DNA from 4 places in the Rheinheimera sp. MMS21-TC3 genome. Region 4 is predicted to be linked to each of the others. Evidence: predicted binding sites of a transcription regulator. Region 4 holds the regulator's gene; each other region holds the start of a gene.

Region 1 (4,217 bases), 1.7 Mb from region 4:
AAACTATTGCTAAAAGCTTATCCTAACCAGCCTCTTGCTAACTATTTAAAAGCCGTATTAGAGTATGATAAAGAAAACTTTACTCTAGCAAAAGAGCATGCAGAAAAGGCTATTAATAATGGCTTGCGCTCAGATAGCGCCCGTATTATTGCAGCACTATCATCGCTTAAACTTAATTTAGAAAGCCAAGCTATTTACCATTTAGACAGTATCCAAGCTAATTTAGCTAAGTATCCACCACTACAGAGTCTCTATGCTTCTTTGCAATTAAAAGCCGGCCAAACAGATGAAGCAAAAGATATTCTTCTTAACCAATCTGCTGACAATCTTGATCTTAAATTACTGGCAAACACTTCTTTTCAGTTAATCAAGCAAGGCTCAAATACCGCAGCAGAACAGCTAATTGATAAGTATGAGCAAAGCGCTAAAGGTGATGTCACCTCTTTAACTACTTTAGGTATGCTTAAATTAGGCTTAGGTGGCCAACAAATGCAGGGGGTGCGCGACTTAGAACAAGCACTACTATTAGACCCAAGCCAAAACCAAGCTAGAATAGTGTTAGCTATTAGTTATCTAAAACAACATGAATATGCCAAAGCTTCAGCCCTTGCTGATGAGTGGTTAGATGATCCAGAACTAGCTATTGTTGGTTATAATCTAAAAGCTTATAGTGCATTACTGCAAGATGATACAACAAATGCCAAAGTGTTTTTAACTAAGGCTGAGCAATCTAAAGCTGATAATCCTTTTACTATGCTGTTGCAAGCCATAGTGGCTTATTCAGAAAAAGATCACGATAAAGCCAATGCCTTATTGTTAAAAACAATGCAGCTTCACCCTACTTACGTCCCAGCATTACAGCAATATTACACCTTTGCTAAAACTGAAGGTAAAGCTAAAGAGGCGTTAGTTCAAGGTCAATCTATTTTAGATAATGCCCCAGAAAGCAATAATTTACGCTTAACTGTTGCTAAAATGTACCATCAAGAGCAAAACTATCAAAAAGTAATTGATTTACTTGAGCATAAGTCCATTAATCGTGACTATGCACCAAGCGGTTATTGGGCCACATTAATTGACGCTCACGCAAAGTTAAATCATAGCCAAGATGTTATTAAACTAAGTGACCAATGGTATAAACTGACGCCTGACAACCTACACGCAGCTTTCTTTTATGCTAATGGCTTAGCCCTAAACAAAAACTTTAATGAAGCCGTCTCAGTACTAGATAAGCAACTAAGAAAGTTCCCTAATAATTTAATGCTGTTAAAAAGTAAAATTATTTTTCTAGCTGAAAATAAAGATTATAAAACCGCATTAAAAACCTTTGATGCAATAGATAAAGAAGCGGCTAATCAGGCTGATATTTTATTTATAAAAGCGAGAGTCACTTTTCTTGACGGGCAAATTCCACCATCGTTAGAGCTGTTTAATCAAAGCTATTTATTAGCACCTAGTGACGAAACAGCAATGTATATTGCCGAAATATACTCTAAACAGTATTCGTATAAACGAGCCATTCAATTTTTAGAACAACACTTTGCTACCCACCCAGTTAAAGGTAACTTAAAGGTATTTTATGCCAACCTTTTACTACAATCTGATCAAGATAAAGCCTTTAAGCTGTATAACGAGATTCTTGAAGAATCGCCCAATAACTATATTGTACTAAATAATTATGCATGGGTACTCGCTGAAGATAATCAGCTAGATAAAGCAAAAGTCTATATTGAGAGAGCGTTAAAACAAGCGCCTAAACATCCCGATGTGCTGGACACTTATGGTAAAGTTTTATTATTACAAAATAACTTAGCTGCTGCTATAACAGCGTTTGAGCAATCGTTACAAGTAAGGTCTAATAACGCTGAAGTTTCCTTAAACTATGCTGAAGCCTTAATTAAATCAGGCAAACCTCAACAAGCAGCCTCAGTGTTAAATAAGCTAGCTATTAATGACGTAGCGTTATTAAAGCGTAAATCAGACTTAGAGAAGTTACTGCCTTAAAATTAATTTAATTTACAATTTTAAAAGGCCTGTTACAACAGGCCTTTTTTAATTTTAGTTGTCATGTTTTTTTACACTCTTACCAAAATCTTAAAGTATAAAAAGATAAGTCATTGATAAATACAAACTTTAAACTATGGCATAGGCTATGCATTACTAAGAAGAGAGTAAGTTGAAGGCTGAAACGCCCAAACTTGTCATTGTAACGTTATTAAGGAATTTATTATGAAAAAGCTATTAGCAGGATTAGCATTAGCAGGAGCGGCAGCGTTTAACGTTAATGCCTCGGTCATTACGTTTGACGACAGCAGTTTCGGTGGTTCAGGCTCAACGATGTTCAATGAGATTGACTGGGATCCAGATACAGCCAATGTTACCCAAACCGATACAAACGGTAATGGTTCAATTTTCGGTGGTCCAGATGCCTTTATGGAGTTTGGCCAAAGCTTAATGGTTAACTTTAAAAACACTGGTTCACCAAACTATATACCAACAAATTATGAAATGTATTTAGACTATATGTTTAGTGGTACTGCAGAAGCTTCTGGCTCATTAATTGATGTATTATTCTCTGGTGGTAATGCCACTCTTTGGGCTGACACAACAGTAAATAGCGGTGCTTTTGATGCTGGTACAGCAACAAACTTAGGTACTTTCTCATTTGTGTCTGGTGATTGTTTAACCCGCATTACTGGTGTTGGTTCATGTGATATTAAATTAAAGTTTACTGCTAACCCAGGTTACTTCTACTACAACGGTAACGATATTGCTGGTAATAATGCGGTATATTCAGATTTAATAGTAACATTACAAGACATTATTGGTTTATCGCCAGACTATAATGGTATTCCGGGTTCAACTCAGCACTTTGAAATTCGCCATGATGGTAACCAAACATTCTCAGTACCAGAGCCTGCAAGCTTAGCGGTGTTGGGTTTAGGGTTATTAGGTTTACGTTTAAGCCGTCGCAGTAAAAGTTAAGCTTAATTGCTAACAAAAAAACCACCTTAAGGTGGTTTTTTTATGTCTTAACTCTTTTATTATTAAATATTTAAACTAGCTTTACTCAACCATTAATTTTGCTAAAGGTAAACGGATTGAGCGTGATTCCGGATGTTCGCTACGGCCTATCCGACCAATAAACACTTTATTCTTAAATACAGTTTCAGGTAATAACTGTTGTAACTTAGCATCCATTTTACGTGCATTTTCAGTTGCTTTTTCGTTAGTACTAAAAGCTAGGCCATCTCTTAGATAAGTTGAAAACAATACTGGTGTTTGCTCTGGCTGAAAGCCAAAATGTAGCTTTGTTGCAGTTAACCAAAATCGCTGTAATGCCTTACCTGCTTCTACTTGATGCGGTAATGTAAGTGGTGTTTCATCTGTTGTATACAATACAAAATGTGCGCTACAGCGCAAGGCTGTCATAAAGTCTAACTGTACTCTGGGCGCTATAGTACCCCCCATATACTTAGCTAAAAACTCAAATCTTTGCCAACTTTTTAACGCCCATTTCATCATTTTGGCCGTAACAACATCAACTCCTAATGCTTGCTCTGGAATTTTGTCTTCACTGAATTTTTTATTCCAATCAATAATTTGGCTATGAACATCGTAGCCTTCTTTCATTATTAGCCGAGTATAAGCATTACCATACATTAATTTAGCAAACTGCCAGCGTTCAGCTCTAGTTTCAAACCAATGCACTTTAAAGCCAGCAGGCAAGCTAGCTTCTAGTTGTTGTTTCTCTGCTGTGCTAAGCGCTCTTGTTCCCATAGGCTTGCGCTGTACCGTCCGAGTTTCTATATAGGCAGCCAAGGGTTCAACTTTCAGCTCAGAAACAGGTTCTAAAACTAACTGATATATTGGCCGCTCTGGTACTGAGCGATCGGTAGCAATTATTTGCGCTATAAAGCCTCGTTCAGTCGCGGCTAATCGAATCGTCTCCAGCAGAGCGCCATGCGACATATTACTAGCAAAACCATTTAAATCGTAAACGACGTGATCACGGGTGTCATTAGCTAAAATATCAAAACTTAAATCGCCCGTACGGCGAAAACGCCAGCACTGCGTATTATCACCACTAGGTGCCCAACGAGCTTTATCTAATACATACAATAACGGATCAGTTTCAGGTGCAACTTTTGCTGCAGCTTGAGGCGCTTGATTAAGTAAATGCTTTTTACCTAAATGAATAGCTAACTTATTAATGG
Region 2 (4,217 bases), 430 kb from region 4:
TGTTGTTGTACCGTAAATTGTACTGTTGCCTGTTCTTGCTGAACATCTATTTTTATTTGCATCATACCAAGGCCAGCTGGATCTAACCTGATTTCTGCTCGCTGAATTTGTTGACTCAGCATTAAACTAACTTGCTGCCGCATTTGTCCTGCTGCATCTTGTTGCATTAAGTTAATACTTTGCCTAACTTGCTCAGCATGAGTCGCACTAGGTGTAGTAGCACTGGGTGCTGGCGATAAACGAGACTCGGCTGTTGCGGCTTGGGCATTAGCTAAAGCCGCAGAGAAACCCTGTTCTGAACGCTGTGAGTTGTGAGGTGTTGGGCTTAGTTTTTCAGTTAACTGCGCAGCCGCTTCTGCATCGGCTAACTTAGTTGGAGCTACAACTTGTTCGTTAGCAGATGCGCTAGATAGCACATTACTTTTTGTTGATGAAGCTGAGGATTGTGCAGCAGTCTGCTCAGCTTTAGTTGCATTAGCTTGCTCATTTCTACTTGATTGCGCCTTAGCCGCTACTGGCTCAAGCACCGCAGATTTAGATGCTTTAGTTTCATCTATAACTAAGTTAGGCTGCAAGTCTAGTTCGGACTTAGTTTCAGGCTTAGCTTCCTGTTTAGAGTCAGTCTTAAGATCCGATTTAGCATTAGGTTTAACATCTAGCTTAACATCACTCTTTTCACTTAACTTAGTTGCAGCTGCCGTGCTTTTCTCCAGCTTAACGGCTTGGTTTGGTAAAATTAGCTCTGCTGCAGGCTCTATTTCATCAGTAATGGCACTAGTTGCAGGTTCATTACTATAAATGGGCTTAGTATCATTAGCTACAGTTCTAGCATTAGCACCTTTATCTATAAGCTCATGATTACTTTCTTTATTGCTCTTTTTAGATAAGTCGTCTACTGCAGCATCTGGCTGTTCAGTAAAAATTGGTTTAGCCAGCTTTTCAGGATCATCAGTAACTAGCTTGGCGGCAGTTTTATCTTTATCTGCTGTTTCTGAATCATTTAACTCAGTCTGCTTTTGATTTGGCTCTTGCTCTGATTTTGCAGCTTTATTAATAATGCTAGGTACTAAGTTTGTTTCTAGCTCGGCTGATTCAGCTTCAGGGTCTGTTTCGGCTACAGGTCCATTATGCATAATGGGTTTAGTATCAGCAGCAGAAGGCGTTTGCTTACTGTTTTTAGTAAAGGCTATTTGTTGCAATAAACTCAGTGATAATTCATCTGTTCCATCTATAGCATCAGCAGCATCAAGTTCGGTTTGATTATCACTTTTAGCATCTACTTTAAGCAGTGATAAACTTATTTCTGATAAGTTGCTAACAGCGGCAGGAATTTGCCGTTGACCATGATGTGGGCTCTTAGCAGAGGCTTTGTTTAAAGCAGCATTAAAACTTGAAATAAAAGCATCAGTCGTGCCAGCCTCAGCATCAACACTAGCCGCAGAATCTAAGCGTAAACCACTATCCACACTACTTAACATCATTGAAACCTGTACATCTGACATTACTATCTCCTGCTACTATTCAGAGCCTGTTTAGTGCATTTTAATCGTTTTATCTCCAAACCTAGTACTTATTGCATACAAGTTTCAGGCCAATAAAGTAGCTTTAACCTAAAATCATAAAGTTTAGCTATTTTAGCGCTATTCTTCTAAAGCTAACCGGCGCATAAAGGCTTGGCCTGCATACTCATCAGCCGTTTTTTGCTCTTGCTTCATCTGGTGCTGCATAGCTGCGGCTTGTTCACGTTCTACTAGTAACTCTAGAGCTTTACGTTTTTTTTGCATGGCTAGCCAGCTTTGTTTTCGTTGTTCGGCAACTTGTCTAGCCTGATGTACGGCTTTAGTCTGCTGGGCTAAGGCTTGATCTAACTTACTAATAAAACTAACAAACTGATTAAACTGCCGGCTTTGTACACCTAAACTACCTTGTTGTTGGCTTTGCAAAATATATTCAGTGCGATAATTAGCTAAACCCTGATATTTTTGCTCGGCTTGCTGATAAAACTGTTGGGCATTAATAAACTGAGCTTGCAGCTTTTCTTCACGCTGTTGCTGCACTTTAATTAACATAGCAAAACGATGATTAATCATAAATTATGCCCTTGTGGCATCGGTATTAACTGATTAAGCTGCTGTAAGCTCTGATTATAAGGAATGATGTCAGTCATACCTTGTTGTAAAAACTGATTAATTTTTGGCATCATAGCTATTGCTTTATCTAACTGCGGATCACTGCCCTTAACATAGGCACCAATAGCAATAAGATCTTTGCTTTGCTGGTAACTAGCATAAAGTTGTTTAATTGCACGAGCTTGTTGCTGATGCTCCATACTTGTGACCGCTGGCATCACTCGGCTTATAGATTTTTCCACGTCTACTGCAGGAAAATGCCCAGAGTCAGCTAATGATCGTGACAATACTATATGGCCATCTAAAATTGCTCGCGATGCATCGGCTATCGGATCTTGTAAGTCATCGCCTTCTGATAGCACTGTGTAAAAAGCCGTAATTGAGCCTTGGCTGCCAGAACCATTACCCGCCCGTTCAACTAAGGCAGGTAACTTGGCAAATACCGAAGGTGGATAGCCTTTAGTCGCGGGCGGTTCACCAACAGCTAAAGCTATTTCTCGCTGCGCTTGGGCATAACGAGTAATGGAATCAATAAGCAATAATACATCCATGCCTTGATCACGAAAATACTCTGCCACTTGTACTGCTGTTTCACAGCCTTTTAGCCGCATTAAAGGCGACACATCTGCTGGTGCAGCTATCACTACAGATCGGGCCTTGCCTTCATCACCGAGTATTTCATCTATAAACTCTTTTACTTCTCGGCCACGTTCGCCAACTAGCCCAACAACGATAACATCAGCAGCTGTGCCTCGCGTCATCATACCTAACAACACACTTTTACCTACACCAGAGCCAGCAAATAAGCCCATACGTTGACCTTTACCAACGGTAATAATACTATTAATAGCCCGCACTCCTACATCTAAGGGCTGCTTAATGGGGCGTCTATTTAATGGGTTAATTGGCTTGCCTTTTCCTGAAGCATATTCGGTGGTGGCAATAGGCCCTTTACCATCTAAAGGAGCACCTACACCATCAATAACGCGGCCTAATAAATTTAAACTAAGTGGAATACCTTTATAGTTAAGCAAAGGTGTGACTTTAGCACCAGCTACTACACCTGAAACATCATCTTTTGGCATTAAAAAAATACGATCATTAGCAAAGCCAACCACTTCAGCCATAATTTCACCTTGTGCGGTTTCAACCATACAAGGTTGACCTATAGCAGCATTACAACCTGTCGCTTCAAGCGTTAAGCCAACCACTCGTACTAAGTGCCCTGCCACAGCTGCACGTACTGGTTGAATATATTGTTGCTGTTGCTGTAAAAAGCTGACTAGCTGTTCACTATTGGTCATTGTCATCATCACTTAGCGGCTGCTTAGTCTTAGGGGCTGCATTAGGGTGTGACTCTTCTGCTACAGTATAGTTTTGCTCATCAACTACAGGCGCAGTGCTAGCAGTCTCCTCTAAGTCTGCAGACTCGAGCTCTTCAGTTAAGCTGTTTGCCGCGCTTTGTTCAGCTAGCTGCTGTAGTTCAATAAAGTGGCTTAAGCTGTTTTCTACTCGCTGCTCTAAACTTCTATCTACACTAGATAAAGTGCTTTGCACTAAACAACCACCTTGGGCAAGGTTAGCGGCAGCAACTAACTGCCAGCCATGCTGGGCGAGCTCGTCTGCAGAATAAAAGCTCTCTACTTTTATAAGATCCTTGGGATTAAGTTTAATAACAACATTTTTGCTTTGTAGTGGTAAAGCTGAAGTTGCATCAGCTATGGCTTGCAGTATTACGGCAGTATTAGTTTTTGCTTCTACCCCAATAACAGCTTTAGCCATAGCTAAACTAAGTGCTAATAATTGCTGTTTTACTTGCTCATTGACAGCTAATAATGGTTGTTGCAATTGATTAAGTAAGGCGGTTAACTGTTTACGTTGCTCGGTAAGTTCTAACTCAGCTTCAGCTAAGCCAACTTTTTTACCTTCAGCTTGACCTTGCGCCATGCCATCTTGATAACCTTGCTCACGCCCCTCTGCATAACCTTTGCTAAAGCCATCTTCTTTGCCTTCCGCCAAGCCTTCGTCATAAGCGGCTTGACGCATTTCCTCAATATCAGCGGCTGTCAGCGGTTTAATGCTTTGCTC
Region 3 (4,217 bases), 2.2 Mb from region 4:
CTAAAGCCATGGCTAGCATCCATAAGGCAATTAAAATTAACCAATCATAAAATAAAGCCGCTAAACGGCGCCATAAACCGGCCTGTGGCGCTGTAGCAAATTCAGAACTAGGCTGTGAAAGTGATTCAGAGTTAGACATAGCAAAATCCATATTAAAAGGCGCGGCAAGTGTAACACTAAGCCCGCATATTTCGAAGCTGCTGTAATTTTATGCAAATAAAAAAATAAGCCAATAAATTATCTTGCGCTACAGCATATGCATCGTATAATGCCAGCGTTTACTGCAAAAAATCCCTCAATGCCTGGGTGGCGAAATTGGTAGACGCAGTGGATTCAAAATCCACCGTTGGCGACAACGTGCCGGTTCGAGTCCGGCCCTAGGCACCATAATTAAATTAGCATTATTTTCTAATATAAATCTTTATTCTCAATGATGTCTGACGTCAAAATTTGACCCTTTGGGCCTTGTTATCTCTCAAAAATCTGCTGTACCTATAACTTATTGTATAAAATAATGAACCGTTGTAACCTTCTAAATATTAAGTTTACAAAGGTGGAAAGGCCGAATTTAACTATGAATTACTCTGCCTAATAAGCGTTATGTGAAAAAGCTACTCAAGGTAAATTATGGAGTATATTGATTGGGCTGACTTTCAAAAAGTCGATATCCGTGTTGGAACTATTGTTGAGGTTGAAGACTTCCCAGAGGCTCGTCGACCAGCTTACAAACTAAAGGTAGATTTTGGACAAGAAATCGGTATTAAAAAGTCTAGCGCTCAAATCACTGATTTATATGCGAAAGAACAACTTCTCGGTAAGCAGGTGCTAGCAGTAGTGAATTTCCCCGCAAAACAAATTGGTCCTATTATGTCAGAGTGTTTAGTCACTGGTCTGCATCGGCCTGACGGTTCTGTAGTGCTATCAACTGTGGATATGGAACTACCCAATGGAACACGGCTGGCATAACATATATGAGCCATCTCGGAGCAATAGGTAAAACCGTTCTTTTTACCGAGTTATCGGCCTGATTCCCCTGCTAGGTTAAGAAAGTACGGTTAATTTATTGAGTAATAATTGTTGTTGCTCAGGAACGGCTTTTATTCAGCCTTATGAGGTGACAAGGGGGATATTCTGAATGTTATGAGTGGCAGGTGTTTGTTTTAGGAGCGCTTATTATCGAATTTGCAGAAGAGTTTTCAAAAGTAGAGAAAGTAAAAAGAGTTATCCTCTACGTTTTATTAGGTGCTTTCATTGTGATTAGCCATCAAAAGTGGTTGCTTCCTTATATTAGTTGGTATGCGAATACAGCATATTGTCATACACCTTTTGGTTATTCTGGGGTAACGGTACTTTGGTATGGGCTATTTGTTGGCTTACCTATATTTTGTGCAATATTAGTGGCTGCCTATTCAGTTCCAAATGGGATTAAAGGGCTCAGGGATGGTCAATTTCCTCCCAAAGGAGTGAAAGTATATAAGCCAACTAAAATAATAAGAGGACGGCCGTCAAAAGTTAAATCATTAGGCCATTTAATTGCACCGTTATTATTTGTTGTAATTGGAATATGGGGGAGTTTTCAAGTGGAGAATTTACCAAATGATCCTGATAGTTTTGATTACAGTGTCTGTGAAAGTGAATAAGCAGCTAGCTATTTAAATGATGCTTTTGGGCTCTTGCTACATTATTGATAATAATGTAGCAAGAGCCTAATTGACTAAAGCAGAGGGAGTTATTGATTTACCGGTGACCAGTTTGGTAATGCGGGTTCTATAGGTGTATATAACTCTGGGTAACTGGCTTTATTGGCAAATTTCACCTTGCCATCAACTACCGTTAACTCTGATTTTGTTTGTAATACAGTAGTTATAACAATAGTCATTCTACATCTTTTTGTGAATAGCTGCTGCTCTATTCAAGACGAATCAAGACGAATATTAAGCTAGTAGCTTGCGAATACATCATTACCTCTAACAGTCGGTCCATTTAACTGCTTTTCAGTTAATCATTTGATTTTATTATGGTTAAAACTGCTGATTACCTGTCAGGTAATTTTACACTCTATAAGATTAAATCATAATTTATGATTTATTAATCAAATGCTTAATCTTTGGCTTAATCTGTGCTTAAGCCTGCCCGCTAAAAATAATATAACTATAATATTTAAAAGGAAGTGGGATGAAGCAGTTTTTAGTTAATGTAACCTTGAGTAGCGCGTTAATGTTTAGCGCCGTTTCAAATGCCGCTATTATTGACTTTGCCGGTGGCACTGCACATTTAGCCAACGGTGGAGCTTGTGCAGCATCAGATACAAGTTCGTGTGGTAATGTTGATTATTATGAAGAAGATGGCTTTATTTTCGACTTTATAGGCAGTAATGAGTTTATTGGTAATTATTACGGGGCATCAAATGCAGTTGTGCATGCTCACTGGAATCGCGGCTTATCGGCGATGGAAATTAAAAAAGCTGGTGGTGGCTTATTTGATTTAAATTATTTTATTTTAACCAGTAATACTATCGTTGGTGGCGGTTGGGCTTCAGGTGTTGAAGAAACTTACGTTGAAGCTTGGAATGGCGGCGTGCTGCTAGAGCGGATGTTATTAACGCCAGATTCTTGGGGTTTTGTTGGCATTAATAACGTAGGAAGCCCATTACAAAATGATCCGCAAATATTCTTAAGCGCAAATTTTGATGCTGTAGATACTGTTAAATTTACATCAGCTAGCACTGTTCATGGCCAACCTGGCCATGTCCATGATGCATATTGCTTTGGTATGGATATGTTTTATATAGACCAAGCAGCTCCTATCGCAGAAGGCGTGCCAGCTCCTGCCACACTCGCACTATTTGGCTTAGGGTTTATGGGCTTATTTAGTCGTGTTTTTCGTAAAGGCTAAGCTATTTACGTTAGTGTTAACCCCAAGTGCAGTAACAAGTGCTTGGGGTTTTTAATAGTTACAGTTTTTAAACTAATCTACCTGATATAAATCTCTGCTTAATATTACTCTTCCTTTTACAGTTAACTGGTTTATGCTTAATTCATTACAACACATTGTGCTTTAAAAGCTGATGGAGAAAATATGAAACCATTAACTATGACTTTCTTGCTGCTAAGTCTTGGCCTAATAAGCTTAACGAGCCATGCCGACTCGGATATCCTTAAAACCCGCTGGGCGGATGTTAAAGTAGACACAGTCACCAGTGGCCTTAACCACCCTTGGGGTTTGGCTTTTTTAGGCGATGGCCGAATGCTGGTAACTGAACGCGCGGGTAATTTACGTATTGTTGCAGCGGATGGCACTATTGGCGAGCCAATTAGTGGCTTACCAGAAATAAAAGTACGTGGTCAAGGTGGCTTGTTTGATCTTAGGCTCAGCCCTAATTTTAGCCAAGATAACATAATTTATTTTTCTTACTCTGAACCCGAAACTGCCGGCAGCGAAATAACCAGTACGGCAGTTGCAAGAGCTCGGCTTGAGAATAATAAGCTACATGATCTTAAAGTAATTTTTAGTCAGCAGCCAAAAGTAATGGGCGGTCGTCATTATGGTGGTCGACTAGCATTTTCTGCCGATGGTGAGTTTTTGTTTATCGGCTTAGGTGACCACGGCCATCGCCAAGAGGATGTACAAAATTTAAGTAACCACACTGGTAAATTAGTGCGTATTCATCCAGATGGCAGCGTGCCAAAAACTAACCCGTTTGTTCATCAAGCGGATGCAAAGCCAGAGATTTGGTCGTATGGTCATCGTAATATTCAAGGTATGGATATTCAACCGACAACAGGAAAACTGTGGACAGTAGAACATGGCCCACAGGGGGGGGATGAAGTTAACATGCCACAACCCGGTCTTAACTATGGTTGGCCCGTGATTACTCATGGCGAGCAATATGGTGGTGGCGAAGTGGGTATTGGCTTTAAAAAAGACGGTATGGAACAACCTATTTGGCACTGGACGCCGTCTATTGCCGTATCTGGGGTTGCGTTTTATCAGGGTGACCAGTTTCCACAATGGCAAGGTAACTTATTAGCTACCGGGCTTAAAGGTCAACAAGTTGCACGGTTAGAAGTGAATGGTGATCATGTTATTCATCAAGAAACATTGAACCTAGAACGACGGATACGTGAGGTTAAAATTGCCTCAGACGGCAGTATTTATTTGCTAACAGATGAACCCAAAGGCGCAATTTTACGTCTTTTAGCAGCCAAATAAGTGCA
Region 4 (4,217 bases):
GTTTAGAACATTTTGACCAGCTAGGTTTTACCCATTTTGAGCAGCCTATTTATACCTTATATAACAACCAGCATCAGCCTAGTTGGACGGCACATAGCCAAACAGCAACTTGGTACCCTGAAGATAGAATAATTCTAGAACATAAGGTTATTATTGAAAGCTTATTGCAGAATGAACTGATAGAACGCATAGAAACAGATACACTAGAAATGCTATTCCCTGACAACCGTTTACAAAATAATCAACCAGTGCGTGTAATAGGTAAAGGTTTTATTATTGAAGGTGTAGGCATTCAGGCAGACTTAACCAACAAAACCTTACACTTATTACAACATAATAAAACGGTATACCAAAATGAAAGCTAACTATATTACAGCCACAGCTATATTGTTAATAACATTTAGCTCTATTGCCGCTGTTCCAGATTACAAGCAACAAATTCAAATTGACGCCGATAACTTATCTTCGATCAAAGAAGATGTTTTGACATACCGCAACAATGTCATTATTACTCAAGGCTCAATGAAAATGACTGCTGATCTATTAGAGATTGATGCCAGTGCTGGTAAAGGTAATGAAGTCTATCTTGCTACTGGCCAACCAGTAAAATATTCACAACGAATGGAAGATGGCAAACTCGTTACTGCTGAAGCTAAAAGCATGCGCTATGAACCATCAACACGCATCCTAACTCTTAGTGGCGACGCCGAGCTGGCACAGAGTGGTAGCGTAGTTCAAGCATCAACTATTCGTTATAACGTTGAAAAACAGCAATTGAATGCCGATAGTAATAAGACCAAGCGCGTAACAACTATTTTTACGCCAGAGGAAAAAGATAACCCATGAAGTTAGTCGCAGCACATCTGGCCAAAAGCTATAAAGGCCGACAAGTAGTAAAAGATGTCAGCCTAGAGGTCAATGCCGGCCAAATAGTTGGCTTACTCGGCCCCAATGGTGCCGGAAAAACGACAACTTTTTATATGATAGTAGGCTTAGTCCCCTCAGATAAAGGCAGCATAACCCTTAATAATGAAGATATGACTTTTGAGCCTATTCATGCCAGAGCCAGAAAAGGCATAGGTTATTTACCTCAAGAAAGCTCTATTTTTAGAAAGCTTAGCGTGTATGATAATTTAATGGCTATTTTACAAACGCGCAAATCTTTAAGCCGCGCTAAGCGTGAAGAAATAGCAGATGAGCTATTAGAAGAATTTCATATTGGCCATATCAAACATAATTTAGGTATGAGCTTATCGGGTGGTGAGCGGCGACGAGTAGAAATTGCTCGCGCTTTAGCAGCCGAGCCTGCTTTTATTTTATTAGATGAGCCTTTTGCTGGCGTTGACCCTATTTCAGTTTTAGATATCAAAAAAATTATTCAACATTTAGGCCAACGTGGTATAGGTGTCTTAATTACCGATCATAACGTACGCGAAACACTAGACGTCTGTGAAATAGCCTACATAGTTAGTCATGGTGAACTGATTGCCTCTGGGCCACCACAACAAGTGCTAGCTGACCAAAAAGTACGAGATGTATACTTGGGTGAGCAATTCAGGCTATAGTTTTAAGGCAATTCAGGTATAGTTAGTTAAAGCTAGCCAATACCAATATCACTTGTGTTTCAGGAGATTAGTAGAAGTAAATGAAGCCATCTTTGCAACTTCGCTTAGGACAACAGCTGACCATGACCCCTCAGCTGCAACAGGCTATTCGCTTATTGCAGCTATCCACTATTGAGTTACAGCAAGAGATCCAAGAAGCTTTGGATGCGAATCCTTTATTAGAAGCAGATGACGATGCAACACCCTCAGCGGATGAGTCTTTACAGCAACACAGCCAAAAATCAGATGACAACTCAATAAGCAACGACACTAAAGTTGACAGCTCTGAAACAGATGCCAGCGAAGCCTTAGCAGATCAAAATATTAAAGAAGACTTACCCTTAGACAACGACTGGGACAACTTAGTTAGCGCCACTCCCGTTAGCTCTGGCAGTAGTGGTAGTGATGATGATACCGCTTACCAAGGTGAAACTAGCGAAAGCTTACAAGATTACCTACGTTGGCAAATGTATTTAACGCCTTTTTCTGAAATAGACTTAGCTATAGCTGAAGTAATTATTGAAGCTATCGATGACAGCGGCTTACTCACCATCAGCTGTGACGATATTTTACAATCGCTTGCTATTCCAGGCATAGAGGCCGATGAAGTAGAAGCTGTGATTAAACGGATCCAGCTATTTGACCCTATTGGCGTAGGCGCTCGCACGGTGCAAGAATGTTTGCTGGTGCAATTGCGTCAATTTTCAGCTGATACGCCATTTTTAGCCGAAGCCCAGTCTTTATTATTAGAACATAGTGACTTATTAGCTAATAGGGACTTCCGTTCTTTGATGCGAGTGACTAAACTCAAAGAAGACGAACTAAAACAGGTGATGCAACTTATTCAAAGTTTAAACCCACGGCCAGGCGCCGATGTGATAAAACAAGAACAAGAATACGTCATCCCTGATGTTAGCGTCAAAAAAGTAAAAGGCCGCTGGCAAGTCGAGTTAAATGTTGACGCCATGCCTAAAATTAGAGTTAATCAGCAGTACGCTGCCATGTCTAGAACAGTAAAAAGCAGTGCCGATAGTCAATTTATACGTTCACATTTACAAGAAGCAAAATGGTTTATAAAAAGTTTAGAAAGTAGAAACGAAACCTTATTAAAAGTGTCTAACTGTATAGTACAACAACAACAAGCATTTTTTGAACATGGCGAAGAAGCCATGAAACCAATGGTATTAAATGATGTTGCAGAAATGGTCGGTATGCATGAGTCAACCATTTCACGCGTTACAACCCAAAAATACATGCATACACCTAGAGGAATATTTGAACTTAAGTTCTTTTTCTCTAGCCATGTAAGCACCGAAAGTGGCGGTGAGTGTTCTTCTACTGCAATTCGGGCTTTTATTAAAAAATTAGTGGCGGCGGAAAACCCGGCCAAACCATTAAGCGATAGCAAAATGGCCGAAATTCTTTTAGAACAAGGGATAAACGTTGCAAGGCGCACTATAGCCAAGTATCGTGAGTCATTATTTATTCCACCGTCAAACCAGCGCAAAACCTTGATGTAAGTAAGCCAAAAAAAGGAATATGTCTATGCAAATCAATCTAACTGGTCGTCATGTTGAAATCACACCCGCATTAAAGGAATATGTAGACACTAAGTTCGCAAAATTAGCTCGACACTTTGAGCACATCACCAATATAAATGTGGTTCTCACTGTAGAAAAACTAAAGCAAATTGCTGAAGCTAAAGTTAATTTAAGCGGCGCAGAAGTATTCGCTATCTCAGATGATGAAAACATGTATGCAGCCATTGATCAGCTTATCGACAAGCTTGATCGACAAGTCATTAAACACAAAGAAAAGTTAATTCGACACTAATTAAAATATGATCAATTTAACCACCATGCTTACGGAGAACTGCACTAGAAGTGCAGTTCTTTTTAATAGTAAAAAGCGTATTTTGGAATATATTGCCGAGCTAGCACAACAGCAATTACCTGAGATAACTGAATACAGTATTTTAGAAGCCTTAATGGCGCGAGAAAAATTAGGTTCTACAGGTATAGGTGGTGGTATTGCTATCCCCCACGGTAAATTAAGCAGCGTGGTTAAGCCAATATTAGTCTTTGTTGTTAGCAAAGAGCCTATTGCTTTTGATGCCGTTGACAACCAACCTGTCGATATTTTCTGTGGTATTTTAATCCCAGAAGATCAATGCCAAACCCATTTAAGCACTTTATCTAGCCTAGCTAAATTGCTAAGCCAGAAAGAGCTAACCAAACAAATTCGTAATGCAGAAACTAATCAACAATTATATCAATTACTAATAGATTATTGTGAGGCGAATGCAGAATGATGAAACTGTTAGTGGTAAGTGGTCGCTCTGGTTCAGGCAAATCTGTTGCGTTACGAGTAATGGAAGATCTAGGTTATTACTGCGTAGATAACATCCCTGTTAATTTACTGCCTACTTTAGCCACAGCTGTCATGGGCCAATATGAACGGGTTGCTGTCAGTATTGATGTGCGCAACTTGCCAGAAGATCCTGATGATTTAACAGAAATTCTCTCCTATCTACCACACAAGGTAGAACTACATATTTTATATTTAGACGCCGATCACAGCACTTTAATTCGCCGCTTTAGTGAAACGCGCCGT

What was found. Region 4 encodes sigma-54, which starts transcription at its own class of promoters, with help from an activator protein. Its sites were predicted from a motif close to TGGCANGNTNCNTGCTT; they were not measured.
Region 1: a site for sigma-54 is predicted at 2,142-2,158, ahead of pepA (flocculation-associated PEP-CTERM protein PepA). Genes of this name have one in related genera too.
Region 2: a site for sigma-54 is predicted at 1,578-1,594, ahead of RDV63_RS12765 (flagellar hook-length control protein FliK). Genes of this name have one in related genera too.
Region 3: a site for sigma-54 is predicted at 2,109-2,125, ahead of RDV63_RS04395 (PEP-CTERM sorting domain-containing protein). Genes of this name have one in related genera too.

What each region holds. Positions count from the first base shown of each region.
Region 1 covers NZ_CP135084.1:1,358,214-1,362,430, reverse strand. Annotated here, with positions in the region: gene prsT (XrtA/PEP-CTERM system TPR-repeat protein PrsT) at 1-2,004, shown strand, start outside; gene pepA (flocculation-associated PEP-CTERM protein PepA) at 2,230-2,985, shown strand; gene RDV63_RS15265 (ThiF family adenylyltransferase) at 3,067-4,217, opposite strand, start outside.
Region 2 covers NZ_CP135084.1:2,625,669-2,629,885, forward strand. Annotated here, with positions in the region: gene RDV63_RS12765 (flagellar hook-length control protein FliK) at 1-1,502, opposite strand, end outside; gene fliJ (flagellar export protein FliJ) at 1,641-2,090, opposite strand; gene fliI (flagellar protein export ATPase FliI) at 2,087-3,433, opposite strand; gene fliH (flagellar assembly protein FliH) at 3,423-4,217, opposite strand, start outside.
Region 3 covers NZ_CP135084.1:860,614-864,830, forward strand. Annotated here, with positions in the region: gene RDV63_RS04370 (RDD family protein) at 1-139, opposite strand, end outside; tRNA gene RDV63_RS04375 (tRNA-Leu) at 301-387, shown strand; gene RDV63_RS04380 (tRNA-binding protein) at 628-966, shown strand; gene RDV63_RS04385 (hypothetical protein) at 1,152-1,640, shown strand; gene RDV63_RS04390 (hypothetical protein) at 1,730-1,879, opposite strand; gene RDV63_RS04395 (PEP-CTERM sorting domain-containing protein) at 2,176-2,895, shown strand; gene RDV63_RS04400 (PQQ-dependent sugar dehydrogenase) at 3,079-4,212, shown strand; gene RDV63_RS04405 (TonB-dependent receptor family protein) at 4,213-4,217, shown strand, end outside.
Region 4 covers NZ_CP135084.1:3,053,666-3,057,882, forward strand. Annotated here, with positions in the region: gene lptC (LPS export ABC transporter periplasmic protein LptC) at 1-365, shown strand, start outside; gene lptA (lipopolysaccharide transport periplasmic protein LptA) at 355-846, shown strand; gene lptB (LPS export ABC transporter ATP-binding protein) at 843-1,565, shown strand; gene RDV63_RS14840 (RNA polymerase factor sigma-54) at 1,646-3,124, shown strand; gene hpf (ribosome hibernation-promoting factor, HPF/YfiA family) at 3,150-3,437, shown strand; gene ptsN (PTS IIA-like nitrogen regulatory protein PtsN) at 3,463-3,915, shown strand; gene rapZ (RNase adapter RapZ) at 3,915-4,217, shown strand, end outside.